DNA from 3 places in the Rossellomorea sp. DA94 genome. Region 1 is predicted to be linked to each of the others. Evidence: riboswitches for the same ligand, from Rfam matches in the RefSeq annotation. Region 1 holds a riboswitch; each other region holds the start of a gene.
What was found. A riboswitch is a leader RNA that binds a small molecule or an ion and turns the genes downstream of it on or off. The one in region 1 is predicted to bind lysine.

Region 1 (10,849 bases):
TATGCAGGGATAGCGACAGCCATCGTTTATACGAGCAGCTTTACGGTCCTGATGGTGAATCAGCCGATGTCCGAGGGAGCAGCAGTCGGGATGATGTGGTGGTATATATGGAGCTTGGTTTTGGCCAATGAGAGACATCATAAAGGATTCCTCATTCTCCCACTGCTCCTATTCAGTCTGCTTCTTGGAATCAGGTTATCTTATCTGGTTCTTGGGATTGGGGTCCTGATGCTGCTGTACAGAAAATGGAAGAGTGGCATGATAACACTTCTGGATACGTTCGTTTACCTGCTCATTGCAGTCCTGTTCCAGCTCCTCTGGGTATCGGGGATCAGCATGTCGGAAGGGGGATATGAAAGCTTTCTCCGACTGGCCCTTTCCTTCACGAACGGACATTTCCAAGAATGGGGGGGAACGATCGGTGCCTCAGATCTCAGTCTCTGGGACAGAGTCGTGAAGCTGATTTTTGTGAACACGATATGGGTGGGGGGTGTCGCTGAGTTCCTCCCCCTTCTCATTCTATTGGTTGTCGGTTTGGCTGCAGCAAGGAAGGACTTACAAGGGAATCGTTATATGACAAGCTTGATGCTCGTGCTATTGGGCAGTTATTTCCTTTGGGCCCTTTTTGCCCAGAATGTAATGAAGCCCCGTCACGCTTTGCCTTTGATCGGCATCGCCTTGTTCCTTGGAGCGGGAAGACTGCTTTCACAACGACTGTCACGGACAGGTTCCATTCTTGTCCTTTCGTTCCTTCTGCTTCAGGTTTACCATACAAGTGCGTTATTATATAAACATGCATCGGACATCCCGACCGTTTATCAAATGGCCGATTATTTAGAGAGCGAAGAGGAAAAACAGCCTCTCGTCGTATATACCTGGGAAGAGTCCAGGGTACTTGAGTATCTTGATGTCCCTTTTATTCATAAGAAAGTACAAACGTATGAAGTGTTTACCACTGACGCACGATATTACCCTGAGCGGGATATTTATCTGACGGATAAAGTGGTCGAAGGGTTTAAAAAGCAGGGGGTCCAGATGGATGATTTCATTAAAGTAGAAAAGCATTTCCATTCCAGTGAGCTCATCGACCCGATCTATCACGACCTGACATTATATAAATGGAAGAAACAGAGGGGGGAGGAAGAAGGATGAATCAGAATATCACGAATAAATTAGCGCTGCTTCCCGACCAACCGGGCTGTTATTTAATGAAGGACAGGCAGGGTACGATCATCTATGTGGGAAAGGCCAAAGTATTGAAGAACCGGGTGCGTTCCTATTTCACAGGCTCCCATGATGCAAAAACCCAGCGGCTGGTAGGGGAGATCGAGGACTTCGAATACATCATGACCTCATCTGACCTGGAAGCCCTTGTCCTCGAAATGAATTTGATCAAGAAGTACGACCCTAAATACAATGTCATGCTTAAGGATGATAAAAGCTATCCGTTCATCAAGTTAACGAATGAGCGGCACCCGAGACTCATTACCACACGAAAGGTCCAGCGGGGAAAAGGAAAGTATTTCGGTCCTTATCCGAATGTCGGAGCGGCAAATGAAACGAAAAAACTTCTCGACCGCTTGTATCCTTTACGGAAGTGCTCGACGCTTCCTGACCGAGCCTGCCTTTACTATCATATGGGCCAATGTCTCGCTCCCTGCATTAAAGAAGTGAGCAAAGACACGTACCGTGACATGACAGATGAAATAGCCAGATTCCTCAATGGGGGATACAAGGAAATCAAGAAACAGCTGACTTTGAAAATGAATGAAGCCTCGGAAAATCTGGAGTTTGAAAGAGCGAAGGAATTCCGGGATCAGATTCTCCATATCGAAGCGACCATGGAAAAACAGAAGATGACGATGACCGATTTCACCGACCGTGATGTATTCGGATATTCCGTTGATAAAGGCTGGATGTGTGTGCAGGTATTCTTCGTCCGGCAAGGGAAGCTCATTGAGCGCGATGTATCTTTATTCCCTCTCTATAATGAACCAGAGGATGAGTTCCTGACGTTCCTGGGTCAGTTCTACTCTAAATCTAACCACTTTAAGCCGAAGGAGATCTTTTTGCCTGAAGAGATCGATATCGAGCTGGCGGAGAAACTTCTTGAGGTTAAAATGACCCAACCAAAACGGGGGAAAAAGAAAGAGCTTGTGAAGCTTGCCGAAAAAAATGCCCAACAGGCACTTGGGGAGAAGTTCGCCCTGATTGAAAGAGATGAAGAGCGGACGATCAAAGCCATTGAAAGGCTCGGGGATCATATGGGCATTTATACGCCTTTCCGGATTGAAGCCTTTGATAACTCCAATATTCAAGGTAGTGATCCCGTATCGGCCATGATCGTCTTTTTAGACGGGAAACCGGCAAAGAAAGAATATCGTAAATATAAGATCAAAACCGTCAAGGGTCCCGATGATTATGATTCCATGAGGGAGGTGGTCCGGAGAAGGTATACGAGAGTGCTGAAAGATGGACTTCCTTTACCGGACCTGATCATCATCGACGGAGGAAAAGGTCAGATCGAAGCGGCAAGGGACGTGATCGAGAATGAATTGGGTCTCGACATCCCGATCGGGGGTCTTGCAAAAGACGATAAGCATCAGACATCGGAACTGCTGTACGGCAACCCGCTGCAAATCGTCCCCCTTGAAAAGCGCAGCCAGGAATTCTATCTCCTCCAGCGCATCCAGGATGAAGTCCACCGGTTCGCCATCACCTTCCACCGTCAGCTGAGAGGCAAAAGTGCCTTCCAATCCACCCTCGACGACATCGACGGCATCGGTCCAAAACGAAAGAAACAGCTTCTTAAACACTTTGGATCCATGAAGAAAATGAAAGAAGCGACCGTGGAGGAGTTTATAGAGATTGGGATACCTGAAGCTGTGGCGAAGGTATTGGTGGAGAAATTGAAGTAGCGGCTGTAATGAATTCAATTTTTTTAAAAATTGTGCATTGAATCACAATTTTTTATGTGCTATAATAAACAAAAATTTATAACATTATCACTTTTTAAGTGGTGATAGAGGTGCGAACTTCAAGAGTACAGGTAGAGAGGGGTATGAGTCCCGCCGACATGCCTGGAAAGGGGAGAATCGCCGAAGTGGTTATAGTCTCATACTATATCCGCTGGTCCTGCGTTTAAGAAATGCAGGATTGTCAAGATGATTCAATCTTGGAGAGCTATCTCACAATGCCGATGAACCTATTTGTATGTTCTGCTGTATGTTCATAAAGCAATGAGATATTATTCTCATTGCTTTTTTTATTATCAGCGCAGGATTTGGTACCAACGATCCTGTCCTATGGACGTGTAGGATGATTGTGATTGTACTCTTCATCATCAACAAGAGCGGAGACGCTCAGAAAGAGGGAGAAGTCGTGAGTATTATTGTTCAAAAATTCGGTGGGACTTCAGTAGGGTCTGTGGAAAGAATTCAAAATGTTGCGTCAAGGATCATTGAAGAAAAAGAAAGAGGGAATGATGTGGTGGTTGTCGTATCTGCCATGGGGAAAACGACGGATACACTCGTGGGTCTTGCAAGGGAAATCACGTCTCAACCGAGCAAAAGAGAAATGGATATGCTGCTCTCAACCGGGGAACAAGTCACCATTTCACTCTTGACCATGGCCCTGATCCAATCGGGGCATGATGCCATTTCATTCACGGGATGGCAGGCCGGAATCGAGACGGAATCCGTCCATAGTAATGCAAGGATCACCAATATTCATACCGATAAAATGGCAGCTCACCTTCAGGAAGGAAGAGTGGTCATCGTCGCGGGGTTCCAGGGCATGACAGAAACCGGTGAAATCACAACACTCGGACGGGGTGGGTCGGATACGACGGCCGTTGCAATCGCGGCTGCCCTGAAAGCGGAGCGCTGTGATATATATACGGACGTAGACGGGGTTTACACGACAGACCCCCGCTATATAAAAGGAGCAAGGAAGTTACCGTCAATTTCTTATGATGAAATGCTCGAACTTGCAAACCTCGGGGCCGGGGTACTCCATCCAAGGGCGGTGGAATTTGCCAAGAATTATCAAATCCCATTGGAAGTCAGATCCAGCATCGAAAGAGTGGAAGGTACGTATATTGAGGAGGAAGCAAGCATGGAACAGAACTTGATTGTAAGAGGAGTAGCATTTGAGAATGAGATTACGAGGGTCACGGTATTCGGACTGGGAAATGCATTAACGGGACTATCATCCGTGTTCACGACGTTGGCTGAAAATCATTTGAACGTAGACATCATCATCCAGACCCAGACGGATCAGAATACGACCAATCTATCTTTCTCCATCAAGGAGCACGATCTCGAGGAAACCCTTGCTGTTCTTGAACGAAATAAAGAGCAGTTGAATTTCACACACGTCGAGCACGAAAGTGGGCTTGCGAAAGTCTCCATTGTCGGTTCGGGGATGATTTCAAACCCGGGTGTGGCCGCGGAAATGTTTGAAGTGCTTGCTCAAAATGACATCGTCGTGAAAATGGTCAGCACTTCTGAAATTAAAGTGTCTACAGTAGTGGATGGGGAGAATATGCAAAAGGCAGCAGGCGTCTTACATACGGCCTTTCATCTCGATGCCGTGAAGATGGAAGAAATCACGCTGTAGGATCAACATGGAAAAGGGTTGCCTGGATGATTCCAGGCAACCCTTTATTGAGAGCTTGATTACTCGATCCGGTCTTTGTCGTCCCATCTTACCATGACTTTGACCGATTGGCTCCGTTTATGTAATTCGTCAGCAGCTTCTGCCACACATTTTCTTTGAAGCTGAATCTGTTCGGCAATAAAGCCCGTTTCCAGTTTGAAGTTCACATCCGTTTTAAGTGACAGACGCCGTTCGATCACAGGTCCGCTCAATTCAAATGTCATTTCATTTCTTTTTTGTTCCAGAAGTGTAAGGGTGCCCCATCCAGCTTCATCGAAAAAGGAAGATATTTCTTCCGTTGACTGAAGGGGGAACTTCCTTGAGAGCTGCTTTCCTCCCCAGTATAGGATATCGGGTGTGTGTTTTCCCAGTATGTCTGGAATTAAGATGTCGCGTAACATTTCATATCCGAAGATTGGAACGGACGGCTGATGTACTTCTTCTTTTTTCTGTTCCAAGTAAATCCCCTCTTTCTATAAAACTATTATATACATGAAAGAGGTAATTATCATCCCATACCTTGAAAAAATGACCTTGGGATATTTTGGTGCTATAATATTTATTATAAATTTATTAGAATTTTCGAACATTTAGTTGTGTAAAACCTCATGTTTTCTGTTGTTGTTCTATTGAAAATATTTTTGCGGTATTGTCGAATTTATGTATACGTTTTCTTGACGCTTCCACTCCTTGGGAGTAAAATGAACATGTCACATTATTGTTACAATATAAAATATGTATCGTCGTCTAATAGGTAAAGAAAGGCATTAGAAAACGAATTCATATTTTATCATTAAGGGGGGTAAATCATGGCTGGAAATCGAGAATTTAATTATCGCAGGCTTCATTCATTGCTAGGTGTTATTCCAGTTGGATTATTTTTAACACAACATTTAGTCGTGAACCATTTTGCCACTGGTGGGGAAGAATCATTTAACCAGGCGGCGCATTTTATGGAAAGTCTTCCTTTCCGTTATTTCCTTGAAATCTTTATCATCTTCCTTCCATTGTACTTCCATGCGATTTACGGAATTTACATTGCATTCACTTCCAAGAATAATGCAAGCAAGTTTGGTTATTTCCGTAACTGGATGTTTTTACTTCAACGTGTTTCTGGAGTGATCACATTCATTTTCGTCACATGGCATATCTGGGAAACAAGGGTCGCTGCGGCGTTTGGAGCTGAAGTGAACTTTCAGATGATGGAAAACATTCTATCCAATCCGTTGATGTTAGGATTCTATGTGCTTGGTGTATTATCAACGATTTTCCACTTTGCTAATGGATTATGGTCATTCTGCGTAAGCTGGGGACTAACGGTTACACCTCGTTCTCAATTAATAGCTACATATGTTACGATCGGGATTTTTGTCGCGTTATCGATTGTCGGTATGCGTGCAATCTTTGCCTTCGTATAAGTAGAAAATTATACGAGTCTGATAGATAAGCAGTGCTCTCGAAGTATGGTAGGAAAAGGAGTGAGTCACGATGAGTAAAGGTAAAATCATCGTTGTCGGTGGCGGTTTAGCCGGCCTGATGGCCACAATTAAAGCAGCAGAAAAAGGAACACAAGTCGATTTATTCTCACTGGTACCCGTTAAGCGTTCTCACTCTGTATGTGCACAGGGTGGAATTAACGGAGCCGTTAATACAAAGGGAGAAGGGGATTCTCCTTGGGAACATTTTGATGATACGGTTTATGGTGGGGATTTCTTAGCGAATCAACCGCCTGTTAAAGCAATGACAGAAGCAGCACCTGGGATCATTCACTTACTCGATCGTATGGGTGTTATGTTTAACCGTACACCTGAAGGGTTACTGGATTTCCGTCGCTTCGGTGGGACGCAGCATCACAGAACCGCTTTCGCTGGTGCTACGACTGGTCAGCAGCTATTATATGCTTTGGACGAGCAGGTTCGCCGTCATGAAGTGGCTGGGTTAGTCAGCAAGTTCGAAGGCTGGGAATTCCTTGGAGTCGTTATTGATGACGAGGGAGTCGCAAGAGGGATCGTTGCCCAGAACCTTCAAACGATGGAAATCAAATCATTTGCAGCAGATGCCGTGATCATGGCGTCAGGTGGACCGGGGATCATCTTCGGTAAGTCTACAAACTCTGTCATCAATACAGGTTCAGCTGCTTCCATCGTTTATCAACAAGGTGCTTACTATGCAAATGGTGAGTTCATCCAAATTCACCCGACAGCCATTCCAGGGGACGATAAGCTTCGCCTCATGAGTGAATCGGCACGTGGTGAAGGTGGACGTGTCTGGACGTACAAAGATGGTAAGCCTTGGTACTTCCTTGAAGAGAAGTATCCTGCATACGGAAATCTTGTACCCCGTGATATCGCCACACGTGAAATCTTTGATGTGTGCGTAAACCAAAAGCTTGGTATCAATGGTGAGAACATGGTTTACCTCGATCTGTCTCATAAAGATTCAAAAGAGCTTGATATCAAGCTTGGCGGAATCATTGAAATCTATGAGAAGTTCATGGGTGATGACCCGCGTAAAGTACCAATGAAAATCTTCCCTGCCGTTCACTATTCAATGGGTGGACTATGGGTCGATTATGATCAAATGACAAATATTCCTGGATTATTCGCAGCTGGTGAATGTGATTATTCTCAGCACGGTGGTAACCGCTTAGGGGCTAACTCATTGCTATCCGCTATCTATGGCGGTATGGTGGCAGGTCCTAATGCGATTAAGTATATTGAAGGACTTGAGAAAACAGTAGAATCTGTCCCATCTTCACTATTCGAACGCTATGTGAAACAGGAAGAAGAAAAATGGAACAACATCATGTCCCTGAATGGCACTGAGAACGCTTATGTCATCCATAAAGAGCTTGGGGAATGGATGACGGATAACGTAACGGTTGTACGTCATAATGACAAGCTTCAACAAACGGATGAAAAGATCCAGGAATTGATGGAACGTTACCAAAATATCAATATCAACGACACGGCTAAATGGAGCAACCAAGGGGCGACATTCACCCGTCAATTGTGGAACATGCTTCAGCTTGCACGTGTTATTACCATCGGTGCATTAAATCGTAATGAGAGCCGTGGAGCCCATTACAAACCTGATTTCCCTGAACGTAATGACGAAGAATTCCTGAAGACGACGATGGCGAAATACAATGCCGCAACGAATACTCCTGAATTCCATTACGAGGAAGTAGATACTTCACTGATCGCACCACGTAAGCGTGACTATTCTAAGAGTAAAGGGGGAAGTAAATGATGAGTGAAAATAAAAAAGTCCGTTTTATCATTACTCGTCAAGAAAGCCCGGAATCAGCCCCTTTCCAAGAAGAGTTCGAACTTGATTACAGACCGAATATGAACGTCATTTCCGCCTTGATGGAAATCCGTCGTAATCCGGTCAATGCAAAAGGGGAACACACCACTCCGATCAACTGGGACATGAACTGTCTGGAAGAAGTTTGTGGAGCCTGTTCAATGGTGATCAACGGTAAGCCTAGACAGTCTTGTACGGCTTTGGTCGATCAACTCGAACAGCCGATCCGTCTTGAGCCTATGCGCACATTCCCTGTCGTCCGTGACCTGCAGGTAGACCGCAGCCGCATGTTCGACAGCTTGAAGAAAGTGAAAGCATGGATTCCGATTGATGGGACATATGATTTGGGTCCTGGACCACGTATGCCTGAGAAAAAGCGTCAGTGGGCATATGAATTATCAAAATGTATGACATGTGGTGTATGTCTGGAAGCATGTCCGAACGTGAACAGTAAGTCCGATTTCATCGGGCCTGCTCCGCTATCTCAAGTACGCTTGTTCAATGCGCACCCAACTGGTGCCATGAATCAGGATGAGCGCCTTGAGTCCATCATGGGCGACGGTGGACTTGCCAACTGCGGTAACTCACAAAACTGTGTTCAATCTTGTCCAAAAGGAATTCCTTTAACGACTTCCATTGCGGCACTGAACCGTGAAACCACTTTCCAAATGTTCAAGAACTTCTTCGGAAGCGACCATATGGTTGATTAATATGTTCTAATGAAAAGCACTTTCCTTCGGGGGAGTGCTTTTTTTGGTGTTTCCGCAAACGATCATTTGATGAGTGGCCATTTGAATAATAGACCGTTCCTTTCCGCTCCAGGCATTTGCTTTCCGCGGGGAGGAAGTCGAGCCTCCTCGGGCGTTGCCCTGCGGGGTCTCGACCTTTCCTCAATTCCCGCAGGAGTCAAATGCCTTCCGCTTCAATCCACTCTGTGCTTTTTCAAAAGCCTGTCAAAGTTAGCTCTCCCTTTTCTATTTTGTAAGGGTTCAAGTGACTTACTAAATAATGGGAGAAGAAATAAAAAAATAGGCTTTTGTACATAGTAGACACATATATGGATCTAGAAGAAACTGGAGTGATGAAGGTGAAGTGGACTGGATTTTTACTAGTGATTTTATTGTTTACACAGCCCGTCATTGATTTTGAAAAAGCCGAGGCAAAGGAGAAGGTGGAGCCTTTCCGTCTGACGATTCTGCATACGAATGATGTTCACTCCCATTTGGAAAACGTTCCGTATTTGCACACTGCGATTAAAGAAGAGCGGAAAAAGGATGGGGATGCCCTTCTTTTGGACGCGGGGGATGTGTTTTCGGGGACATTGTTTTTTAATGAATATCTGGGACAGGCGGATGCTGCATTCATGAATGAAATTGGCTATGACGCCATGACGCTGGGAAATCATGAATTCGATATGGGAAGTGAGGTGCTCGCGGACTTTATTAGGAAACTTTCCTTTCCGGTGGTGAGCGGCAATGTGGATGTCCGGCTTGATCCTCGCCTTGCCCCTATCATGAAAAGTGAAATTCCGGAACAGGCAGAGAGTGGAAACATATACCCTTCTATTATTCAAACAGTAAAGGGGGTCAAGATCGGCATCATCGGACTCACAACCGAAGATACGGCTTTCCTTTCTGCTCCGGATAAGAAGATAGTCTTTCAGGATGCCGAAAAGAAAGTGCTTGAAGAGATGACAAAACTACAGGCAAAGGGAGTGAATCATATCATCCTGCTGTCTCATCTGGGATTACGGCAGGACAAAATGCTGGCTCAAAAGGTGGAAGGGATCGATATTATCGTCGGCGGGCATTCCCATACAAGATTGGAATCCCCGCTTGTGTACAATATGAAATCAGAACCGACACTGATCGTCCAGGCGGATGAGTATGGGAAGTCACTTGGTAAATTAACGGCTGTATTTTCCGAAAGAGGAATACTGACGGGGTGGAATGGTGAGCTGTTGGATGTGTTGGCCAAAGACCAAATAGGAAATGATGTGTATCCACCTGATCCATGGGCAGTTAATAGATTGGAGCAATTACGGGGACCCATTGAAAAGGTAAAAAGCATGGATATTGGTACAAGCAACATTTCATTAAATGGAGATCGTCGGGACGTTCGGACGAAAGAGACCAACTTAGGCAACCTCATTACAGATGCCATGCTGGAAAAAGCAAATCAATTTAACCCGACTCAAATCGCCTTTCAAAATGGTGGTGGAATCAGGAATTCCATCAGTGCGGGGACCATTACCCTGGGAGATGTGTTGGAGGTGCTGCCTTTCGGGAATACCCTTGTCACATTGAATCTGACGGGGGAGGAGATCCTTCTTGCATTGGAACATAGTGTGGCGAATGTGGACGGAGAAGCAGGTCAGTTCCTCCAGGTTTCCGGCATGACATATCGCTTTGATCCCTCAAAGTCCATTGGCAATAGAATAATGGAAGTGAAAATACAAGGAGCACCCCTTGACCGTTCCAAGATGTATGGGGTGGCCGTCAACGCATTCCTTGCAGGAGGAGGGGATGGTTTTACCGTATTGAGAAATGCAAAAGATAACGGCAGGATATCCGAACTGCACCTCAATCTGTATGAGGTGATGAGTGAGTACCTCACCACTCATTCCCCCGTGTCCCCGCAAGTGGAGGGAAGGATTGTGAAAGAAAAAGAATAAGAAGAAATGAGCCGGTTTTTCCTGCCGGCTCCATTTTATGCATATAGGTTTCATATTTTTCAGAATAGGGGTATAATAAAATGAATCATCATTCATTTTTCATTTACTAAAAGGAGGATCCAATTTGAAACATTTTACATACATTGAAGATATAGAAACATGGCAACAAGAATTTTCATTTTCAATCCATATAAAGGTCCGGTTTTC
Region 2 (10,849 bases), 2.1 Mb from region 1:
TTGGCAGTGACACTTTTTGCAGGAATCCAATTGCTCTCATCGTGTGAGGGCGCAGATCATATCGGAACTCCCCGCCATCCGTTTCAACAGGTGAAGTATAATTTGTTTCGATTTTTGCTAATTGCTTCCCTTTAGGTGCATAGGTCAGATCCTTTGGAATCGAGCCTTCATGTACATCCATTAAATCATAAAGGTAAGGAGAATCGACCGTTCCTTCCACCTTTAACTTTATATTTCCTGAACGGACCGCTTTGACGAGCTTGTCGCCTTCGCTTTTACTAATACCTGCAACAGCAACGGGATTATCGGTATATTCAGGAGTTCCCGCGTATACACTGAATTCTTTGTCTTCATTATTCACAATGATCACAAGCTTTGCCCCTGCTTCAGCAGCATTTGTCGCTTGCTGGGACACGCTCACTTCTGCATTACGATCGACCACTACAGCTTTTCCTTTTGCTTTGAGGCGATCAAAGTCAGCAGCGCTCCCTTTACCCGCATAGACTGTGGACAGATTATACTTCCCATCTAACAACGTACTTCCCGCCAGTGGGATATCATCCAATTCTTTCCCTTTAAAATCAATTGTCAAGGTCGGCTTTGTCAGACGCCAGCGTGTTAGCTGCTCAAAATACCCACTCTTCACTTCTTTAGTCGGTACGGCATACATCTTATCAATCCAGACAGGCATTAAGTAAAGACTTGTCATCGGCATGTCTCCGATGGTTTGATGATATTCCAGACGCTTATAGTTCGCTTCGGCTTTCTTTGGAACGACTGCTTTGATTTCCTTGGCTTTACGTGCATCAAGCTCAACCGTCTTCGGTCCGTCCAGTTTCACTTCAGGATCCCCTACAAGCGCAACCCCCATATCATCTGTATCAGCATCTACATCCATAAGTGACATGGCTGAATACGTACCAGGTGGCAATCGAAGCTCGAGTGATCCATCAACAGCCACGACTTCAGGCTCCATCTTTTCACTGAACAACACAACATAAGCAAGTCCTTTCTCCCCGTCACGATCAGTGGCATTCAGGGTCAGCGGGTAACGTTCTTCTTCCTTGACCATGGCCATTGTCGTACGGACAAGCTCTGTTCCATCTGCTTTCGCTGTCAGAAATCCTTGATAACGTGAGCCTGTTTCACCCAGAGTTGAATCGAGGGTTACGTTAACATCCACTTTTCCACCCGCTGGCACCGTGACTGATTCTTGAGAAAGAGTCAGCATACCGGCAGGAGCTTCATTTCCTTCCGCATTCGTAAAAGTGGCATCCAATTCCAGCGTCACTTCTTCTTTGCCCTCGTTGGTGTATGTGACCACCTTTTCAACTGGTTCTGCCCCATCATGCGGCCATTTGAAGAAGCCGAATGAAACGGATTCAGTCACCCTTACCTCTGCGTCGAGTGCCGCCGGGATGTCCACCCGACCTGTCCCCACATGATAAGGCTGATACCCATCAAGCTTCTTGGTCGTATTCATGAGGGCCTGTTTCAATGTTTCTCCGTCCCACTCTGGATGCTTCTCTGCTAAAATCGCTGCTGCTCCTACTACATGAGGCGTGGCCATCGAAGTACCACTCATGCTTTTATACAATCCTTCTCCACTTGAATAGTGGGAACGGGCCGCCACGATGTCTACTCCTGGTGCTGATAGATCAGGTTTCAGACCCATATCTCCATATCTCGGACCCTTGGAAGAGAAGTAGGCAAGTTCGTCCGACTTATCCACGGCTCCAACCGTCAATGCAGAATCGGCCGCCCCTGGAGAACCAATGGTCCCTTCCCCGCCTCTATTTCCTGCAGCGATGACAAATAGTGTCCCTTTTTCGTCAGTCAATCGATTGACCGCTTCTGACATTGGGTCTGTTCCATCACTCGGCATATCACTGCTAAGACTCATATTGACGATTTTGGCATGCTCAGATGCCCATTCCATTCCATCAATAATCCAGGAATCCTGTCCATATCCTTCATCACTCAAAACCTTTCCTACTAATAAACGGGCATCAGGTGCAACTCCCTTATGCTTACCGTCACCCGCTCCAGTACCGAGAACCGTCGAGGCCACATGGGTACCGTGACCATGGACGTCCTTTACTTCTTCTCCAGGCACAAAACTGACTGCTTCATCTAACTGACCTGTAATGTCGGGATGTTCCGAGTCAATCCCTGTATCCAGGACCGCCACCTTGACGCCTTCTCCTGTATACCCTTGTTCCCAAGCCTCGTCTGCTCCGATTTGCGGCACACTTTGATCGAGCGCTGCTTCCACACGGCCGTCTAGCCAGATTTTGTCGACACCGTTTTTAAATTGAGATGTCACTTGCTTCTCATCATGTTGAACCGCCACGTCATTCCAAAAAACTTCAGCATGCTTCTTTTCTGCAGAAAGTGCCGCTCCCTGGATACTTTCCAATTCCCGTACTTTCTTAGACCCCTTTGGTGCAGCGTTGATCGATTTCGCTTTCGTTTCTTTGTATTCGACAATGACCGGTACAGCATCTGTGTTTTTGTCATCATACCCATACTCGATCAATTTTGTAATGTTAAACAAATCTTCATCCAGCTTACCCGCTGACATATAAGGCATCGCAGAGTTCGGGAAGACGAAGGTTTCATCTTTGATCGTCATGACCCTGACTCCCTCACCGTTCTTCTCTGCCGGCTCCACATTGATGATTTGTTTTCCATTGTTTAACGTAGAGACTTTCACCACGTCTCCGGTTATGAGGGTGATGGTATGCTCCCCTTTTATGCTGTCTTTTACATCAACGGTTGACTGTTCAGGATTGACGTCCTTTGTAGGGGCCCCTTTTGCATCCACTTGGAACATCGAGCCCGCAATCATCGAGGCAGCGATCGATCCGACCAGAAGCGGTTTAACGTTATGCTTTTTCATTATCATTCTCCTATTCTATTAAAGTCTTCATACAGGCTAAGGGTAGAATCTAGGTAAGAAAAAAAGAATAAAGTATGTAGTCACAACATCTGTTGCATAATTGATAGACTACGGGAAAAACAGTATGCCACCGCCTCCTTGATTGGATTTAAAAAGTATGTCCTGGAAGTCGATTGAACCTCATGTCGTTAATTGAATTGTAAGGGTGTGAACATGGATTCCTCAATTGGGGTTATTTTCCGGGACGAGAGTACTAGGATGGCCCCCGCTCCCCGGAGAGCAGGAAACAATTCTATGAAATTAGGTGCAGTTACTCAGTGGCAGGAGGAGGATATCATGGGGAGAGTAACGAAAAGTAGCTTTCCATTCCATTCTCTGAAGACTAAAGTCCTCTTATATAATCGTGAAAAACTCCATGGAATAAGCGTTCAAATCGCACATTCCCCGCTTGACCCGGGCTATCAGGATGAAACAGAAAAGAAAGAAGGCAGCACCCTGGCAGATGCTGCCTTCTTGATCATTCCCTATACCGGACTATAAACATAGGCTAATAGATACAGCCACTCACTTCGCTTCTTTCACAAGTTGGAATATTTCTTTGTCTTTTAGGCTTGTAGTTTCAGTTTCTTCAGCCGATCCTTCTTCTATTGAGGATTCCATAAGGGTTTCCACCACTTGTGTCGACCCGATCAGCATCAACTTTGCAGACAGGATCGTCAAAGTAAAGAAAACGACAGGGATGAAGGATATCCACGGATAGGTGGTCCACAGGAATTGCCACCATCCGCCGAGAAGACCCGACCATTCATGAGATAGGGAAGCCAGGAACGGATTGTCAAAAAGGTCTACCTCAAGTGATGATCCCCCTATATAAATGTTCAATACCCCAAGATGTGCAATCAACAGCATGATGATCATAAATTCCCTGATCGACACGAGAAGAATCTGCGGGAGAATAAAAGGACGAATATGATTCCTGATGTAATGACGCTTCGTTGCTCCCAGCACTTTCGCACTATCAATGAACTCGTGACTCATGATCCGGTCATATTCATTCGTAAATAGCAGGGTGAGACTCGGAAGTGAAATCACGATAAGAATGATCAGGTAAAAAATCGTTTTATCCGTAAAATCATAAGGGAATCCCTCAGGATGATGCAACGGACCGTCCAACATCATCCAATTCAATAATAAAAAAGATAATAAGGTAGGCGGAAAATAGTTGGCGGCATCCACCATGTGATCAATGATTCTCCTGAATGGTTTTAAATAAAAGTGAAGGATCAACCCCATGAACACCGAAGGCAATACTCTGCATAGCGTGATCACCAGCGCTGCCCCAATGGTATATTTCGCGCCAACGATGATGAGAAGGAAGATATTTCGGTTAAAATTGTCGGTGCCAAGGGGTGGATACTCCACGGGTGAATAGGGAGGGCTGAGAAGCTCCCCTTCTTCATTTTTCAAAAGATCCAACTTCGGCACCTCATCCCCCCACCCGACATAATAAACAAGACTTGCGGCAAACATACCAAACAGAAAGATAAACCCTATTATGAATGAAGGATTCTTCATCAATTTTTTCAGCATCATATCGCCACCTTCTGCCCGGTCTTACGATCAACGATGGTTCTGATGAGGATGAGCAGGACGAAAACCGGCAGATAGACCATGATCAGACTGAAACAGATCACATCCATTTGAGAGAATGATAGGATGAAATGAGTGATGCCATAAATATTAAATAATCTTTCAAATACGATCAATGATGATAAGAGAAACAGAATGATGGATTTGGAATGATTCAATAAACTGAACGCGATATTCCGCAGGACATGGATGAAGAAAATCCAGTGCTTGGACATCCCCCTGCTTCTGATCAGATCAACATACGTCTTCCCGTATTCATCATTCACCAACAGATAGATGATCCTGAACAACATGATCGTCGGCAAGATGGACAGGGTCACAACCGGAACCAGATACACCTTTTCCTGGGAGCCGACGATTGGAAACAGAAGCACCCCTGTTTCTTTCAAGATGAAAATGACACTGTATTGAATGACGATCAAGATGAAGATATCAGGTGTGGACTCGAGCAAGTTAGTCGCCCTAAGGATGAACGTTGACCAGCCGGATGGCAGCAAGTGTGTGAGGTACGCAAGGAAGATGCCCATGAGGATGGATAAAAGAAAGGCAGACAAAAAAATCGAAACAGAATAGAAATACGGCTCCCAGAAGGCCGGGAACATCGGATATGAGTTGTTCGATTCATTCGTGATGGTCATTGATTCAGAATGGATGAGGGAGGTCGATATCTCCACAATGTTGAGCACATATTGTTTCAAACTGAGATCCACCCCTTCATTGAACAAACCGATGAGGCCTGTCAGAAGGATGATTCCGAACAGAACGAAGACAAATTTCAAAACCATGGAACCGATCGATTTGAGATTCATAGATTGATCCTCCGAATTCATTGGATAAAGTTACCTTTATATTACCATAATAAGCCAAAAAAACCATAAAAAAAGGTGAAGCCGCTTTTGGACTCCACCTTTCTTTCCCCTACCGATCTTTTCTTACAAGGTCCGCATATGTCTCCCGCTCAATCACGACCCGGGATTCCCCGTTATCCACAAACACAACTGCCGGTCTCGGTATCCGGTTATAGTTACTCGCCATGGAATACCCGTAGGCCCCCGTACTGAACACAGCCAGAATATCACCGTAATTCGTCGGCGGCAGCATCAGGTCCCAGATGAGCATGTCACCCGACTCGCAGCACTTCCCCGCGATGCTTACACGTTCCGTACATTCTTCATTCGGACGGTTCGCCAGTTCCGCGTGATACTTCGCCTGATACAGTGCGGGTCTGATATTATCCGTCATCCCTCCGTCAATCGCCACATACGTGCGCACATCCGGGATGATTTTCTTTGAGCCCACTTTATACAACGTCGTACCTGCTTCCGCCACCATGCTTCGACCCGGCTCCACCCAGACTTCCGGGAGTGGGTATTTATTTTTCGCAAAATAGGTTTTCACACTATCCGTAATCCCTTTGACATAGGTCGGAATCGGCAGAGGCTGGTCTTCATCCGTGTACCGGACACCGAATCCGCCACCGATATTCAAGACAGGCATCGTAATGTCCATGTCGATCCGGATCCGCTGCATGAAATCAGACAGTACACGGATCGCCTGATCGAAGCCTTCCTGTTCAAAGATCTGAGATCCGATATGGGAATGGAGGCCGAGCAATGAGAAGTATGGCTTCCTGATCGCAAGCCCGATCGCCGTAGCCGCCTGACCGTTTGAAATGCTGAATCCGAACTTCGAATCTTCCTGGCCCGTCGTGATGTATTCATGAGTATGGGCTTCCACGCCCGGTGTGACCCTGATCAGGATTTGTACCTCCTGCTCCCGCTCTTTTGCCAAGTCATGCAGCAGTTCAAGTTCAAGGAAACTATCGACGACAAAGCAGCCGATTTCAGCTTCAAGGGCCATTAGAAGCTCCTCTTCGGATTTATTGTTGCCGTGAAAATGGATGCGTGCTGCCGGGAAACCAGCTTCAAGGGCCGTATACAATTCCCCTCCTGAGACCACATCCAGGGAGAGATTTTCCTGTTCCGCCAGGCGCACCATTTCTTTACAAAGAAATGCTTTACTCGCATAGGCCACCTGATATTTCAGACCACTTTCATGGAATGCATCCCGGAACAATTTAGCATTCCCGCGAATCATCCCTTCATCATAAACCATCAGGGGTGTCCCGTATCTTTCGACCAAATCACCCGTACCGATCCCACCGATCGTTAAATCCCCTTGAACATTCACATCAACTGTACTCATATCCCTAACTCCTTTTGACTCTCTAAAAAACACAAAAAAACCGTATGAAGCAGATGCTCATACGGTTTTTCATCAAAGTTTACGGAAACATGATGAAGACTATGTATTAACATCTCTTCAATAGTGCTCCACAACCTTTGCATTGTGACAGTCCAGCATTTCTTCAATGCTGGCCCAACAAAAAATAGAATTGGCTATTTTCTGCTTCGGCGATCTGCCTTTCCCAACTTATCCCGGAATCCATTATTCTCAAAGAAGGTACTCATCATTCTCGCGCCTCTATTATCAGAGAGTGACTGTATATTTTTTATTGGCATAACTATATCATTCTCTTGAAATGGTTGTCAATTGGTTTATGGATATAGCGTGATTTCGGAGCTCGCATTACCATTTATTTCAAAAATACGCATGAACTATGGGGAATGACGCAATTAATTTAAAAACGACGCAATTACTTCCATAATGACGCAATCTCCCTCGAAAACGACGCAATTAAGGACGATTTTTCCACAATGATGTGAATGTGATAGTCTCAAGCCCTTAAAAACCACCAATCAACGATTAAAAAAACTATTTTTAACTTCCTTAGTGAGGATTTTTCCTCTAAAATGAATTTAAAATAAACGATAGTGTATGTCATTAGAAAGGAGTGCTTCCCATCAAAGAACTGACTATCGGTATCATTTCATCCATGTTCTTTGCCGTCACCTTCATCCTGAACCGGTCCATGGAACTGGCCGGCGGAAGCTGGATGTGGAGTTCGTCCCTGCGTTTTTTGTTCATGCTCCCTTTCCTTTTCCTTATTGTAGGTTTACGGAAGAATATAAATCAAGTGTGGATTGAAATGAGGAAGAAGCCATACGAGTGGCTGACGTGGAGCTTTGTCGGGTTTGTCCTCTTTTATGGTCCTTTGACGTATGCGGCAGCATATGGACCTGGCTGGCTTGTTGCCGGCACGTGGCAATTCACGATTGTGGCAGGGATCCTGCTCGCTCCCTTGTTTTTTACATCAGGACCTGTGAGACGCAGGCACTCCATTCAAAAAAGGGCTCTCGGCATTTCCTCGATCATTTTAATCGGAGTACTGTTCATCCAACAGGAAAATGCCAGTGGGCTGTCTTTTCCAGAAATGATCACAGGCGTCTTACCGGTGATCATCGCAGCGTTCGCTTACCCTCTTGGGAACCGTAAAATGATGGAGGTATGCGGAGGAAAGCTTGATACGTTCCAACGGGTACTCGGAATGACGATCGCAAGTACCCCCTTCTGGCTGATCCTTGGAAGCTATGCGTTTTTTAAAGTAGGCGTCCCCTCCACGGGTCAAGTGACACAATCCTTTATCGTGGCCGTTTGCTCAGGTGTGATTGCGACTTCCCTCTTTTTCCTTGCGACGAACATGGCAAGGCAACATCCCGGGAAGCTTGCGGCAGTAGAAGCGACCCAGTCGACCCAGATTCTGTTCGTCATTATGGGAGAAGCGGCAATCCTTTCCGTTCCCCTTCCGTCGGGATTTGCTCTCCTCGGCATCCTCCTGATCATCGCCGGCATGATCATCCACACCATCAACGTGAAAAAAATGAATGCCGGAGTGGTGAATCCGGTGAAATCAGCAAGCTAAAAAGGAGGAGCATCCCACTCTTGGGCTACTCCTCCTCTCCATTATTTAAATACCTGCCTTCTCATCCACTGGGTCGCAGCCCATTTGTCCCCGATGACAACCGGTGCACCGCCATGCAGCGTTAAATCGTTCAGTTCCTGATTATCATAAAAATATTCAAAGTATACCGCCATTCCCTTTTGAGGGGAAACGGAGAGATTCAGCTTCGGAAAATAGGTTTCCCCGCCTTCCTCTACGTCGTTCAAATACATGACAAGGGTACTGATCCTCGGATTCTTCACGGGCCTTGCCGATGCAGAGAAGAAATCGAAATGAGCCTTGTACTCCTGCCCCGGTTTATAGTTCAGGATCTGAAGACCCTCCCCATGCTCAACGGGTATATTCATAATTTGAGAGACTCGCTTTTCAACGCGTGTCACGACGTCATGACTTTCTTCCAAAAACACAGAACTACTTGTTCTCAGTCCATCGACCGTCCGTGTATTCCCGATTTTCGAGCGCTCGACACGGTCTTTTGACAATTGGATGAGTTCATCACATTCTTCGTGGCTGAGCACATTCCCGAGCACGACGACTAGTGGCTCTTCCATTTTCGCGATGATCTGGATATCCCGGTCTTCCGTCTTGATCTTATTCCCCGTATGGTGAAAAATCGTTTGTTCCTTTACAGCTATTTCATTCGTATCCATTGCCAACTTTCATCAACCTCTTATCGTATTTTTAACATTCTGAATTCTTATATTGGTGGAAGCATTCTTTGAATCTTCCAGACTGGAAAAACGAAAGCAACTTTAGGCATAACTGTATAATTTATTCGGTTGTTTCCTCCTGCATGTCAAAATATGAGAGTGTATTTTTATATATTTTACACCCGGGATGAGGGGAATTCTATCTTTATTTTTTCATTTTCCGCTGAAAAATAATGAGGTTGACTCAGGTGTAGGATTGGCGTGGGTTGAAGGGTGTCACAGAAAGGACACGTAGTCAAAACTCATAAAAAAAGACTGCCGGATTCCATCCGACAGTCCATCCATTTATTTCTTCAATGCTTCATACTGAACCATTACTTCCTTCACGATTTCACTATCCGCATCCAATCCACTCACTTCTTTCAAAACATGAGCTGGTCCATGGTCCTTGATCATGCCCTGGATTTCCATGGCCTGTTCGTCTTCAGGATTGTCAAACAGTAGCGCTGCTGCAATCGCTTTGGCGAGATACGAATAAGACAGTCCTGCTTTTTGAGCTTCGGTGGTCGGGCGGATCAAGCGGTCATCGGGACCAAGCTTTCTGATCGGCGCGCGTCCCACACGGGTCACATCATCATTCAAATAGGCATTTTTGAAGCGTTCGATGTTTTTATCAATATAAGCAATATGGTCGTTTTCATCGAGACCATATTGCTTCACAAGGTAGGCACCTGTTTCTTTCAACGTTTCCTTCACTTGTGCAGCGATTTCTTCATCGGCCAATGTCTGATCAATGGTCGATTTCCCTTGCAGATATCCAAGGTAAGCAATGACAGCATGCCCTGTGTTCACCGTGAACAGCTTCCGCTCGATGAACGGTGCAAGATCTTCCACGATCGTCATTCCTTCAACAGGCGGGATTTCTTCGGTCGTCTCAACCACCCACTCGTAGTATGGCTCAACGAGGACGTCCAATGAACCTTGATCCTGCATCGGTACAATGCGATCCACCGCTGAATTGAAGAAGAAGACTTTGCCTTCAAGCTTTGCAGCCGTATCTTCATCAAGATTTTCCAAGATATGCTTTTTCAAAATATCCGTTGCACCGATCTGGTTTTCACATGCGATGACGTATAACGGATCATCTGAAGAGGCCACTCGCTTCGTGATCCCTTTAGCAATCAGGGGTGAGATCCGTGGCAGGATGTTCGGTCCGATTGCCGTCGTCAGGTAGGTAGACGAGACGATCGTATCGATTACTTCCCCTTCCTGATGAAGGTTGTTCAGGCCGGACACATTCTCAATCGTTTCTGTTTCCATCGTTTCCGTTGCAAGCTTCACCTCATAGCGTCCTTCTTGATTCAGTTTATTGATCACTTGTTCCGCAATATCCACAAAGGTCACATGGTAACCTGATTGGGAAAACAATGCTCCGATAAACCCTCTGCCTATGTTTCCTGCTCCAAAATGTACGGCTTGTTTCAACATCATCATTCCTTTATCAAATTAGTTTGTAAGTAGTCCAGAAAGATTTCTTCTAATTTCTTTAAAATGATCGCTTCGTTCGTGGACGAATAAATCATCATCGATCGATGATCTTCGATTAAACTTGTTGAGATCAGGCTGAGGATTTCCTGCTCCCGTCTGCTCAACTCTTCCGGGGCAAGCATCAGGAGAAGGCTCTTCATCTCCATCTCAGCACCATCCATCCCCTTGATCTTGCAAGGTTCATCCAGATGGGCCACCTGAAAGATCAGCTTATTTACGTTATGATCCCGGCAATGG
Region 3 (10,849 bases), 610 kb from region 1:
GTGCGGCAAATACACCGATACCAGCCAATAGTTCGAATCCGGAATTACTGAACCCCGTGATGAAGGCGTTGTTCGTAATATCCGATTTCTTCGGCAAATAACTTGAATAGGTGATCATGATCGCAAAGGCAATGGATAAGCTGAAGAAGATCTGTCCATATGCCGCCACCCATACACCAGGATCAGCAATCTTGCTGAAGTCTGGCTTAAAGAATGCATCCAGACCTTCCATCGCTCCTGGTAATGTTAAAGCGCGAACAACAATAATTAAGAATAAAATAACAAGTGCTGGAATAAAGATTTTATTCGCTACTTCGATTCCTTTCTTTACACCTTTGAAAAGAATACCAAGTGTAACGGCCCATACGATTACAAGAGGGATGAATACCCCTGGAACCACACTGCCAGTCTGACCGGCATCAACCGAAAGCTTTAAATAGTCGCTGAACAGGAAGGATTCAGTATCCTTTCCCCAGCCTAAATTGAAAGAAAAAACACTGTATGACATCGCCCAGGCGATAATGACGGCATAATAGGTAGAGATGACGAATGCAATTAAGACCTGCCACCATCCGAGCCATTCTGTTTTCTTATTAAGACGGAAATAAGATAACGGTGCTGAACCACGGTACTTATGACCAATTGTAAATTCAAGTACTAATAATGGAATACCTGCTGTTAGAAGAGCGAATAAATAAGGAATAAAGAATGCTCCCCCGCCGTTTTCATATGCTACTGCCGGAAAACGCCAAATGTTCCCTAATCCGATTGCTGACCCGACAGCTGCAAGAATAAATCCTGCCCGTGTACCAAACTGTGCACGATTCTCCATGTTGTTCCCCCCTAGTTCTTTCCAACTACCTGCCTTGAGGTATTTGAAATTTTTATATTTTCAGATTATTTATAATCTAAAGTCAGTATAGCTAGTTCCAGGACAATTGTCAAAGCTTTATTTTAGTGTTTTATTGAGAAATTCACCAAATTCCTACAGTACTATTTCACTATAAGAATTTTGTCGGAATTTGTGGAATGGGAGGCAATTGTATGATGGGGCTCCAAGCACACAAAAAAACCAGAAGCCGAATGGCTCCTGGTTTTTTATGGATTACTCTGCAGATGCCGGCTTTGCTTTTTCACCGAATAAAAAGGCAAAGGCCAGAATCAAAATGATGACAACAGCGAGACCAAGGATGGTGCTGCCTGTGAATCCCAATACAAGGTAACCGATGGCGGCAACGACCGCACCGATGACAGCGTATGGAAGCTGGGTGAGCACGTGATCGATATGGTTGCTCCCCGCTCCCGTAGAAGAAAGGATCGTCGTATCGGAAATAGGTGAACAGTGATCACCCAGTACAGATCCTGCAAGCACCGCTGCCATGGCAGGAAGTAGAATTGTTACATCCGAGGCTGCAGCAATCTCTCCGGCGATCGGTAGGAGAATTCCGAACGATCCCCAAGATGTTCCCGTTGAGAACGCCATGATACCGGCAACAAGGAATAAGATGACCGGAAGTGCCTGCATAGGCAGGCTTGATTGTTCAACCAGACCGGCCAGATACGTACCCGTCTGCAGCTGATCGATGAGTGTCACGATCGTCCACGCAAAGATCAAGATGTAAACAGCCGGAAGCATCGACTTGATACCTTCCACTACAGCCGTTCCAAGAGCACTTCCTTCAATTCCTTTTAGACTTACTTGGCGAAGGAAGAAGATCAGGGAAACAAGAAGTCCGAATAATCCACCGTATAATAAAGATTTTGTAACATCCGTATTTTCAAAAATCGGCAATAAGTCGAATGATCCCACTGCCTGGTAACCGGTCCAAAGCATCATGGAAACTGTCCCGATCACGAGTGCAACGATCGGCCAGACAAGATCGCCTACAGAGCCTTTTGAGCTGACGGGAAGATCATTTTTCAATTCACCGGGAATCTCTTTGCCCGGATCATAAAGATCTCCGGTTTCAAGGGCACGTACTTCATGCTCTTTCATTTTTCCGAAGTCGAGTCCCTTATAGGCAACCATGACGACTAGCAGTACGGCGGCCCATACATATAGGTTCATTGGAATCATTTGAATGAATGCCGAGAATGCCGTATACTCCGTGATACTGTGTGTTGCAAGGATCGAGCCGATGATCCCGATGATGTATGCTCCCCAGCTTGAAATCGGGGAAACGACACAGATCGGGGCAGATGTTGAATCAATGATATAGGCTAATTTAGCACGTGAGATCCTGTGCCGATCCGTGATGGGTCTTGAAACCTGTCCGACAGCAAGGGCATTGAAATAGTCGTCAATAAAAATGATGATACCCAGTACCGCAGCAAGAAGCTGTGCGCCCTGTCTTGTCTTCACACGTTTCATCGCCCATTCGCCGAATGCGCGGCTCCCGCCGGAGATATTCACAAATGCCGTGATGATACCAAGAATGAGTAAGAAGAAAATGATGTAGACATTCCAGGTGTTTAGTCCGCCGTCTGCGACAAAGATACCTTTGAAGGCATCCCACATAAAGCTGAATGTTTTCGTAATTGAGAAATCTGCCAACAAAAAGGCAGAAGCAACGATTCCTACTCCCAATGAAAGCAGTACCCGTCTTGTGAGAATAACCATAAGAATGGCTAAAAGGGGTGGTAATAATGAGTAAATCGTGTTTTCCATAGTGTCCTCCTCCTATTTGATAGGGGGGAACCATCGTAGCATGACAGAGGATAATAAAAAAAGGCAACGATAGAGAAACTATCATTACCTTTGTTAGTAACGTAAGTGCTCCATCACGATCTGTAGCTCCCCATCATAGAGATTTCCCTATAATGACAGTGTTATCCTTCTTCAAGATAACCCCAGCAAATACACCTTCGACATGCATATTTACTTCGGCAAAGATTCCCTTTCGTCTGTTTTCTCTGTTGTCATCCTCGAACAGATTACTCTTGAACCCTGCGCCTCTACCCCATCGGACTGATGATGTGGTGTGTTATAAAATTTTCTTTATTAATATAACAAACTATCATTCTTTTGACAACTTTTTTTCCATACTAATTTGTGGGAAATTCAATGGAAGGACTCGAATCCCCTCCACCATTGTTATAAAATTGCGGTACATCCAAGTGGACGGTACCCATTGCAACCAGGATATCCTGCTTGATCGTTTCGGTTTTCGTTGCAAACGGGATGATGATCTGCACATTTACTTCAAGCTCCACAAATACCTTCACCACCGCATTATTGATCCCGAACTGCTCCACCGTCGTCTTCACATCGGACCGTACGTCACCGATGGAATGAAAGCGGATTGGGATTTTCGGCCCCAGGTTCCCGAGCAATACGTTGTTCGTTGCCTGCCCCAATGGAACGGAATAGGTGATGCCCTTCGATGTCTTCGACTTCCCTTCATCAATTTCCACTTCAGTGAGGAACTCAAGATTTTCAATATTCCCTGCCTCTGCTTCCTGGAGATTCTGCTGGACCAGATTCGTAATCTCTGCCTGGACCCTGTTGATGGTCTGTGTATTGTATTTAAACGAGACGATATCGCCTTCCTGGTTCTTCACTTCTTCGGTTATATCCGAAATATCCAGAACATCGGCAATTTTCTTATTGATGGCTTTGTTAATCACAAGGGTACCGATCCTGCTCGTCTGTGTCTCGGCATATGCAAGAAGTGTAGGCTTCAACCCTTTGTTAATGATCCACAATCCAAATCCTGTGGAGATCATAAAGAACAGAAACGTAATGATCATGACATGTCGAAAAGGCAGCGGACCTCCTCTTCGGGGTTTGTTGGTTTTGAACTTAGACAAAAAAATCCCCCCTTACAAGCTATTTGTATGCATTGTAAGAGGGGTTTAGCGCAAAAATTTATTTAATCTTAAGAGATTGCGGTTCATAATCAGGGTCAAAGCCTGTGATGACCTTGTCTAATGCCTTGCTTAAATCGAGTGGGTAAGGAGAGTCTGCCTCCTGCCCATCCTCTTCGATGATCCGTATGACAGGACGGTCTGTGACTCCTTTGTTTTGATCGGTCACAATCCCTTTCCTTCCATCATTCAGTTCCACGATCATGCCATTCGGATACATCGCGACCGATGACCGGAATGCTTCAATCACTTGTGAATCGAACAGGGATCCCGATCCCGCGTATAATACCTCTAATGCCTGATGGGGAAGCATTGCCTTCCTGTATACCCTGTTAGAAGTCATGGCATCAAATACATCGGCCACGGCGATGATCTTTGCGAACGGATGGATATCTTCACCCTTGATTCCCCGTGGGTAACCGGACCCATCGAGCCTTTCATGATGCTGATAGGCACAGTGCGCGATGATCAGGGACACTGAATGCAGTTGTCTCAGGATTTCAAAGCCATGTTCAGAGTGTTTCTTGATTTCACAGAATTCGTCTTCCGTAAGTTTCCCGGGCTTCAACAGGATCTCTTCGGGCACAAGCATCTTACCGATATCATGAAGGATCGCCCCAACCCCGAGCTGCTCGAGCTGCTTCTGTGAAAGCTTTAGTTCAAGACCGATGGAAAGTGTATATAATGTAACATTAAATGAGTGATGAAAAATATAGGAGTCGTATGTAAACACATCTGTCAAAATCGTCAGAAGATCATCATTCGCCTTTACTTCGGACAGGACGACATCAATCACCTGCTTCAATTGAGTGGCACTATCTTCAATCACGAGGAGGCTTGGCTTCTCTTTGGACGTACTTAATTGATTGAAGGCCATCTCGATATTCTGAACCGCCTCTTGTCTCACTTTACTTGAAACGGTCCCCTTCACATGGATTCCACTGGAAAGAGAGTCTTCAATATATACATACTGAATACTAAGCTCCTGCAATCTGTAAATCATGCGTTCTGTAATGGGAACATTATCATGTATCAACGCTTGACCTCTCATATTATATACCGTTGTAGCTAGAACCATGCCGGGTTTCAAAGCCCGTGTTGATATAAGCCTCATAGAATTCTCCTATGTAATTCTTTCATTTTTCGACAAAATTTCCTAGTATCTCCATTATAAAGGATAAAATACATCTTGCAAGGTGTATTTGGTTAAATATTCATGAAAGAATAACGGGGAAATCAGAGGGATAAAACAAAGACCAGCTGCTCAGGAGAGCACTGGTCCAATTTTGATTCTATAGCATTTTTAACAGCGCGTCCCTTCCGGCCATCCCCGTGTGGATGCCGAGATTCGCTGCTTCATAGGTGACGGACTCCAGCGGTGCATCGAGAAGCTGATTGATGGTTTTCACACCAACCGCTCTTCCTGCGATGATCCCCCTGTCCTTTAATTTTTCATTCAGCAGCGCGACATCAAGTGCCCCACACATGATATATCCTTTTTCACTCGTCACGACGAGGAGATTGGTTTTCGGAAGTGCAACAGAAATCGCTGTAAAGGTATGTCCCCCAATGGTGATCGGAGATACATTCATCATGGTTCATCGCTCCCTTCACTCATATGTATGTCATGAGCGTGGAAACGGTGAGACATTTACTGTTTCAATTTCCATTCGAGGACATCCCGTAAAAATTCCGGCATAAAGTACTTCTTCTCAAGCCTCTGAAGGTCCGGAAAGAAGTGGCCGAATGTAAACATATCCGGAAGGGCCAGCTTGTATATCTTCCCAGGGTCGATCGGAACCTTTCCGATGAAGATATCACGGTCTTTAAAGTGGATATTTGAATACACGAAACTCCCCATCACTTTCCCCCTGAAACCAAGTCCTTTCACTTCAAGATGCGGCCAGTCCTCATTAAGGGTCTGCTTAATGATTTCCTTCAGCTCGGCTCCCTTCATCCGGATCATGCAGGGGTTGACCGGGTGGGGAAGGATGCGATGAAGATCCTGCTTTGTCACCATTCCTTCGTCAAGTCCATCTATGAGGAGACCGGCATTAAGAAAACCGCAATCAGCTCCACACCATTCCGTCAGTGCTTCACAAAGCACTTCAGGCAGCGGAGACGTGTGAAACCAATCAACCGGGAAGGATGTTGTCAGGCAGGTCACTTCCTGCTTCAATAGCTCCTCCCCGTCCCGGAACCATTGCTCTCTGTCCTCCGCTTCCCTGACAACCGTCGGAAGGTCCGCCTGCTCATATAGACGGGCCTTCTTTTCCATGACCTGCTTTGTGGATGTATCCACCTCAATTTTCATATGACCGACATAATGACCGTATTTTCCTGCAGCACCAAGCATGGTGCCATTCACCTCTTTCCCTTGAGGCAAGACATGGTGCGTATGGGCACCCAGTATAACGTCTATTTCCGGGAATTGTTCCCCGATCATCTCGTCATCCCTTATTCCCAAATGGGAAAGGAGTATGATCATATCGACGCTTTGTCGAATTTCCTGAACCAACTTCTTCAGTTCTTCCAAAGGGGAGGTAATGTTCCAGCCTAGAGCCTCGTAAAAAGGTTTGAAATAGGCCGTCAATCCGATGACGCCAATCCTCACCCCACCCCCAGTCTGATAAATCCGGTGAGTCTCTGACCATCTTGGACGCTGTGAGGAACGATCCAGGAGATTTCCTACAATCACGTCAAACCGGGCACTGTCATACAAGCTGTTTAGATCATCATAATCCAATGTGATTCCTTCATTGTTTCCGATTGTGACAGCATCGAACCCGGCTTCATTTAATAAATCAACATTCCCTTTTCCTAGCGTCGCTTCTGTCAATGGATGCCAGCGGTCCACATGATCACCGATATCAAATAGATACACAGATTCCCCGTCATTCACATGCTTCTGTTTTCTCTGTTTTAAAAAGTCCCTGATCCTTGGCCAGTTCTCCAGGTGACTGTGAAGATCGTTTGTATGATAAATATGAATGGTTTCTCCCATAAATCGTTCACTCCTATTGGAGGAATGTTATCCTGTCATTCCTTGATAAATCAATCGAATACCAATTAAAATCAGTATAATCCTCAATACGCTCACCAATACTTTGGACTCGAGCTTCGTATTGATATATGCCCCGGCCTTTGCCCCGATCCAGGCTCCCGGAATGAGAGCCAGTGCATACAGCCATTTGACATTCCCGAATATCACATGTGTTCCCGAACTCACCAATGCCGAAAGAAAAATCATAAACATGGATGTTGCAACAGCCACATGGGGCGGGAAAAGAAAAATCAGGATCATGGCCGGGACCATCAGAGAGCCGCCGCCAATGCCAAACAAACCCGATGTAAATCCAACGACGAAGGCAATCACCACTCCAAGTAATGGAGGGTATCCATACCGGAAGGTTTCGCCACTTGGATCGGTAAATTCCCTCTGAAAAGAGGCGTTCCTGAATTTCTCTATTGGCTTTAATTTATTCCGGATCATTAGAATAAGGGCCACCAGTATCATAAAAATACCAAAATAAAGATTGAAGCTTTCCATATTCAATCCCTTGTTCACCCAGGCTCCAAGAATCGAACCGGGTCCGCTCCCCGCAAAGAAAATCAATCCGCTTTTATAATCCACAGTTTTATGCTTTAAGTATGCAAGGGTTGAAGATAACCCTGTAAATATCATGATGACCAGAGAGGTACCCACAGCGGTCTGCGGGTTCATCCCTTCTACCAGGCTTGTATATGTACCAAAGTAGATCAGGGCGGGTACAATGATGACGCCGCCGCCTAAACCGACCAGTGATCCTATCGCACCTGCCAAAAGCCCGATTGATAGAAGAACAATCCATTCCATCTGCCTTTCATCTCCTGTCGGCTAAAATAAATCCAGCTGCTTCGGGGCAAGTCCTTCATACTCAAGCCCCAATAATTCAATCAATTCTTTCGCATTATCAGCCGCGTCTCCACCAGAATTATTGTTAAAAAGAATATAAAGATCCTTAGACTTTTCGTGCAAGAGATGGAGGTGGGGGATCCATTCTTCCAGCTCAGCACGATTATAGCGATATAAATAGCGGACCTCCCGCCAATCTTCCCCATTCGGCTTATTCCAACCATAGAGATTCCTGCCGTGAAACCGGATGAGAGTGGCATCTTCATGGGTCGCTTCGAGAACCCGCGGAACGGATCCTTCACCCGCTTGTGGCTCATCGCAAATGCTGTGGATCCATCCTTCTTTTTTCATGAACGTCAGGGTCTTATCCCGATACTCGGGTCTGAACCAGCTCTGATGCCGGAATTCAAGTGATACAGGAAGATCTTTCAATTGCTCCCTGCAATATCGAATATAATCGACATTCTCTTTTTTACAATCGTACCATGGCGGAAATTGAAGAAGGACCATCGCCAGTTTCCCTGCATCCGTGTATGGAGCAAGGGACTCTTTAAAGGCTCTGAACATCTCCTCCTTTGTTTCAAAAGGGATCTCTCCACGCTGATGCCCTGTCATCCCCTGGTACGCTTTCACAATAAATTTAAAGTCCTCTGGTGTTTCCTTTACCCATTTCTCCGCATTCCGAATAGGCTGGACAGCATAAAACGTCGTGTCCACCTCAACGACAGGAAAATGAGCTCCGTATTCTTTTAGTTTGTCCCTGGGGGAAACATTCTCATAAAGGGTATCATGATCTCCCCAGCCTGTAACTCCTATGTATATCATCCGCATTCACCTGCTTTATTATGAACATGTCCATTTTATCATAAGGGAAATGGAAATTCTTATGTTTGGATTGATCCACCGCCATTTAGAAAAAGAAAAAACTCCCCTGATAAACATCAAGGGAGTTTGACATATATTTTATCCGATTGAACCCTCCATTTCGAACTTGATTAATGTTATTTATCATAACAATTGAAATGGTTTCAAAGAGACCGCCGTAAATACGTTTCTAAGTTTCACTATTCATAGTTTACTCTAATTTATCAAACTAGTCCGTCACATTATCGGCACGCTATCAAAAAAAGGAAAAGTGATGATTCAAGGTTGTATGCTGGTATTTCCTCAAATGTCTGTTTGCATTAGCATACGAAAAAAAAATTTACTGAATACCATTATTCGCTGAACATCTTCGTTAGAATTTGATTCATCTCCATTGTAAGACGCAATATAGACATTTTTCATAACCTCTACAGAACTTCTATGGGATTTTACAATATTTTATTTTTGTTGTGGCATATGTATAGCACCTCTCTAAATTGAAACGTTGATCATCCCGGGGGGTACTGCTCTTATATATGTGTTGTTTGAATACGGGCTTACGAGTAAGTTCACGAATAAAAATATTGTTAAGGGTAAACCTTTATATATAAAGATTAGGAGGGGTACTTGAAATGGAACCGATTAATCACCAAACTAAGATTAATGCGGCTGAATATGCATCTATTTGGTCACAATATATTAATGACAGTTTATCACATTGTGTTCTCCGCTATTTTTTAAATGATGTTAAGGACGAAGATATTAGTAGTTTAATTCAATTTGCCTTGGAATTATCCGAAACCCATTTAGAAAAAGTTAAGCAACTCTTAAAACAAGAAGGCCTTCCTATTCCAATAGGGTTTGTAGATCAAGACGTTACAATAGATGCTCCAAGTTTATTTACCGATACATTTAAGGTTGTTTATTTACATATTATGTCGATTCACGGATTAATAAGATATTCTGGGGCGACTAGTGTCAGTATTCGAGAGGACATCAGAAAATACTTCATTCAATGTACCTCACAAACATTGGATCTGTATGATAGGGCAACGAATGTTTCATTGCAAATGGGGATTATTAACAAACCTCCTACTTTAAACAATCAACAAAAGATAGATTTTGAAAAGAAGCAAACCTATTTAACTGGTTGGTTCGGGAAACGCAGACCAATAAATGCAATCGAAATCACGGGTGTACATCTCAATATGCAGAAGACAATGGTGAAAATGGTTCTGGAGTTAGGTTTCAGTCAAGTTTGTCAGTCTAAAGAGTTGCGAGAATATATGGAACGTGCCCGGAAGATTTGTATAAAACACTTTGATATTCTTTGCTCTATGTTGAAAGAGGAGAATTTACACGTTTCAAAGAGCTTTGAATCAGAAGTAACAGATTCAACAGTCCCACCATTTTCTGATAAGCTTATGCTCTTCCATATAGTAACACTGCTTTCTGCTGCCTTGGGATACTATAGTGAAGCTTTATCAATGAGCCAAAGAAGAGACTTGTCTGCAGATTACGTACGAATGAGTACAGAAATAACTTTAATTGCCGAAGATGGAATAAATCTTTTAATAGAAAAAGGATGGATGGAACAGCCTCCGACTGCTACGGACCACGAAGGCTTGGAAAAAAAATGATAAATGTGCGGGAAATTAATGAGGATAAACAACTAGTTTATCCTTTTTTCTTTGAAAGTCAGTATTGTTACCGATTGATTGAACTCTTATTGATTATTAGTTTGACAATAGAATAATCGCAGGTAAAGTTCATCATACTAAACATAGTTATAAATGAATTCAAGGTTTGAGGTGAATTGCATGTTCTTCAAAAAACGGTCCGCCAGAAATAAAAAGAAAGCACAAGCAAAAAATTCTCAAACCAGCAGCTATTCAAGTATTGAAGATTTGTTTGCTAAAACGAAGGAGTCTCATGATTTTCATCAACTGCCGATAACCGATATCAAGGGATATTTAATCCTTTCCTATTACGATACTCTAGTCGATCATCTCCGAATGGAAGAGAAAGTTCTGTGTGTCTTCAGGGATTCTCATTTTCATCCTGAAAAACTAAAGGATATTGATGATATAAAAAAAATCATTCCAATTGAAGATATAGTTATTACAGAAGACATGAACGAGCTTGAAACTAAAATCCTTAAAGGATATGTTGTTCTGCAGATTAGAGAAAAAGATCAAAAATGTGCCTTAATTAATTTAGCTG

Region 2: another riboswitch for lysine. It lies ahead of lysA (diaminopimelate decarboxylase); the one in region 1 lies ahead of P8596_RS16925 (aspartate kinase).
Region 3: another riboswitch for lysine. It lies ahead of P8596_RS20095 (Na+/H+ antiporter NhaC family protein); the one in region 1 lies ahead of P8596_RS16925 (aspartate kinase).

The regions. Positions count from the first base shown of each region.
Region 1 covers NZ_CP122397.1:3,237,973-3,248,821, reverse strand. Annotated here, with positions in the region: gene P8596_RS16935 (hypothetical protein) at 1-1,152, shown strand, start outside; gene uvrC (excinuclease ABC subunit UvrC) at 1,149-2,918, shown strand; lysine riboswitch at 3,016-3,194, shown strand; gene P8596_RS16925 (aspartate kinase) at 3,382-4,620, shown strand; gene P8596_RS16920 (YslB family protein) at 4,680-5,117, opposite strand; gene P8596_RS16915 (succinate dehydrogenase cytochrome b558 subunit) at 5,469-6,077, shown strand; gene sdhA (succinate dehydrogenase flavoprotein subunit) at 6,148-7,911, shown strand; gene sdhB (succinate dehydrogenase iron-sulfur subunit) at 7,911-8,678, shown strand; gene P8596_RS16900 (bifunctional metallophosphatase/5'-nucleotidase) at 9,026-10,642, shown strand; gene P8596_RS16895 (acyl-CoA thioesterase) at 10,767-10,849, shown strand, end outside.
Region 2 covers NZ_CP122397.1:1,093,231-1,104,079, reverse strand. Annotated here, with positions in the region: gene P8596_RS05885 (S8 family peptidase) at 1-2,902, opposite strand, end outside; gene P8596_RS05880 (hypothetical protein) at 3,239-3,442, shown strand; gene P8596_RS05875 (ABC transporter permease subunit) at 3,467-4,495, opposite strand; gene P8596_RS05870 (ABC transporter permease subunit) at 4,492-5,361, opposite strand; gene lysA (diaminopimelate decarboxylase) at 5,471-6,757, opposite strand; lysine riboswitch at 6,871-7,047, opposite strand; gene P8596_RS05860 (hypothetical protein) at 7,397-7,540, opposite strand; gene P8596_RS05855 (DMT family transporter) at 7,473-8,375, shown strand; gene P8596_RS05850 (2OG-Fe(II) oxygenase) at 8,417-9,064, opposite strand; gene P8596_RS05845 (mannitol-1-phosphate 5-dehydrogenase) at 9,410-10,549, opposite strand; gene P8596_RS05840 (BglG family transcription antiterminator) at 10,555-10,849, opposite strand, start outside.
Region 3 covers NZ_CP122397.1:3,851,317-3,862,165, forward strand. Annotated here, with positions in the region: gene P8596_RS20090 (sodium-dependent transporter) at 1-832, opposite strand, end outside; gene P8596_RS20095 (Na+/H+ antiporter NhaC family protein) at 1,106-2,668, opposite strand; lysine riboswitch at 2,784-2,966, opposite strand; gene yunB (sporulation protein YunB) at 3,046-3,810, opposite strand; gene P8596_RS20105 (HD-GYP domain-containing protein) at 3,869-4,981, opposite strand; gene P8596_RS20110 (YunC family protein) at 5,160-5,462, opposite strand; gene P8596_RS20115 (bifunctional metallophosphatase/5'-nucleotidase) at 5,519-6,871, opposite strand; gene P8596_RS20120 (sulfite exporter TauE/SafE family protein) at 6,899-7,723, opposite strand; gene P8596_RS20125 (DUF72 domain-containing protein) at 7,745-8,587, opposite strand; gene P8596_RS20130 (DUF3231 family protein) at 9,259-10,266, shown strand; gene P8596_RS20135 (spore germination protein) at 10,447-10,849, shown strand, end outside.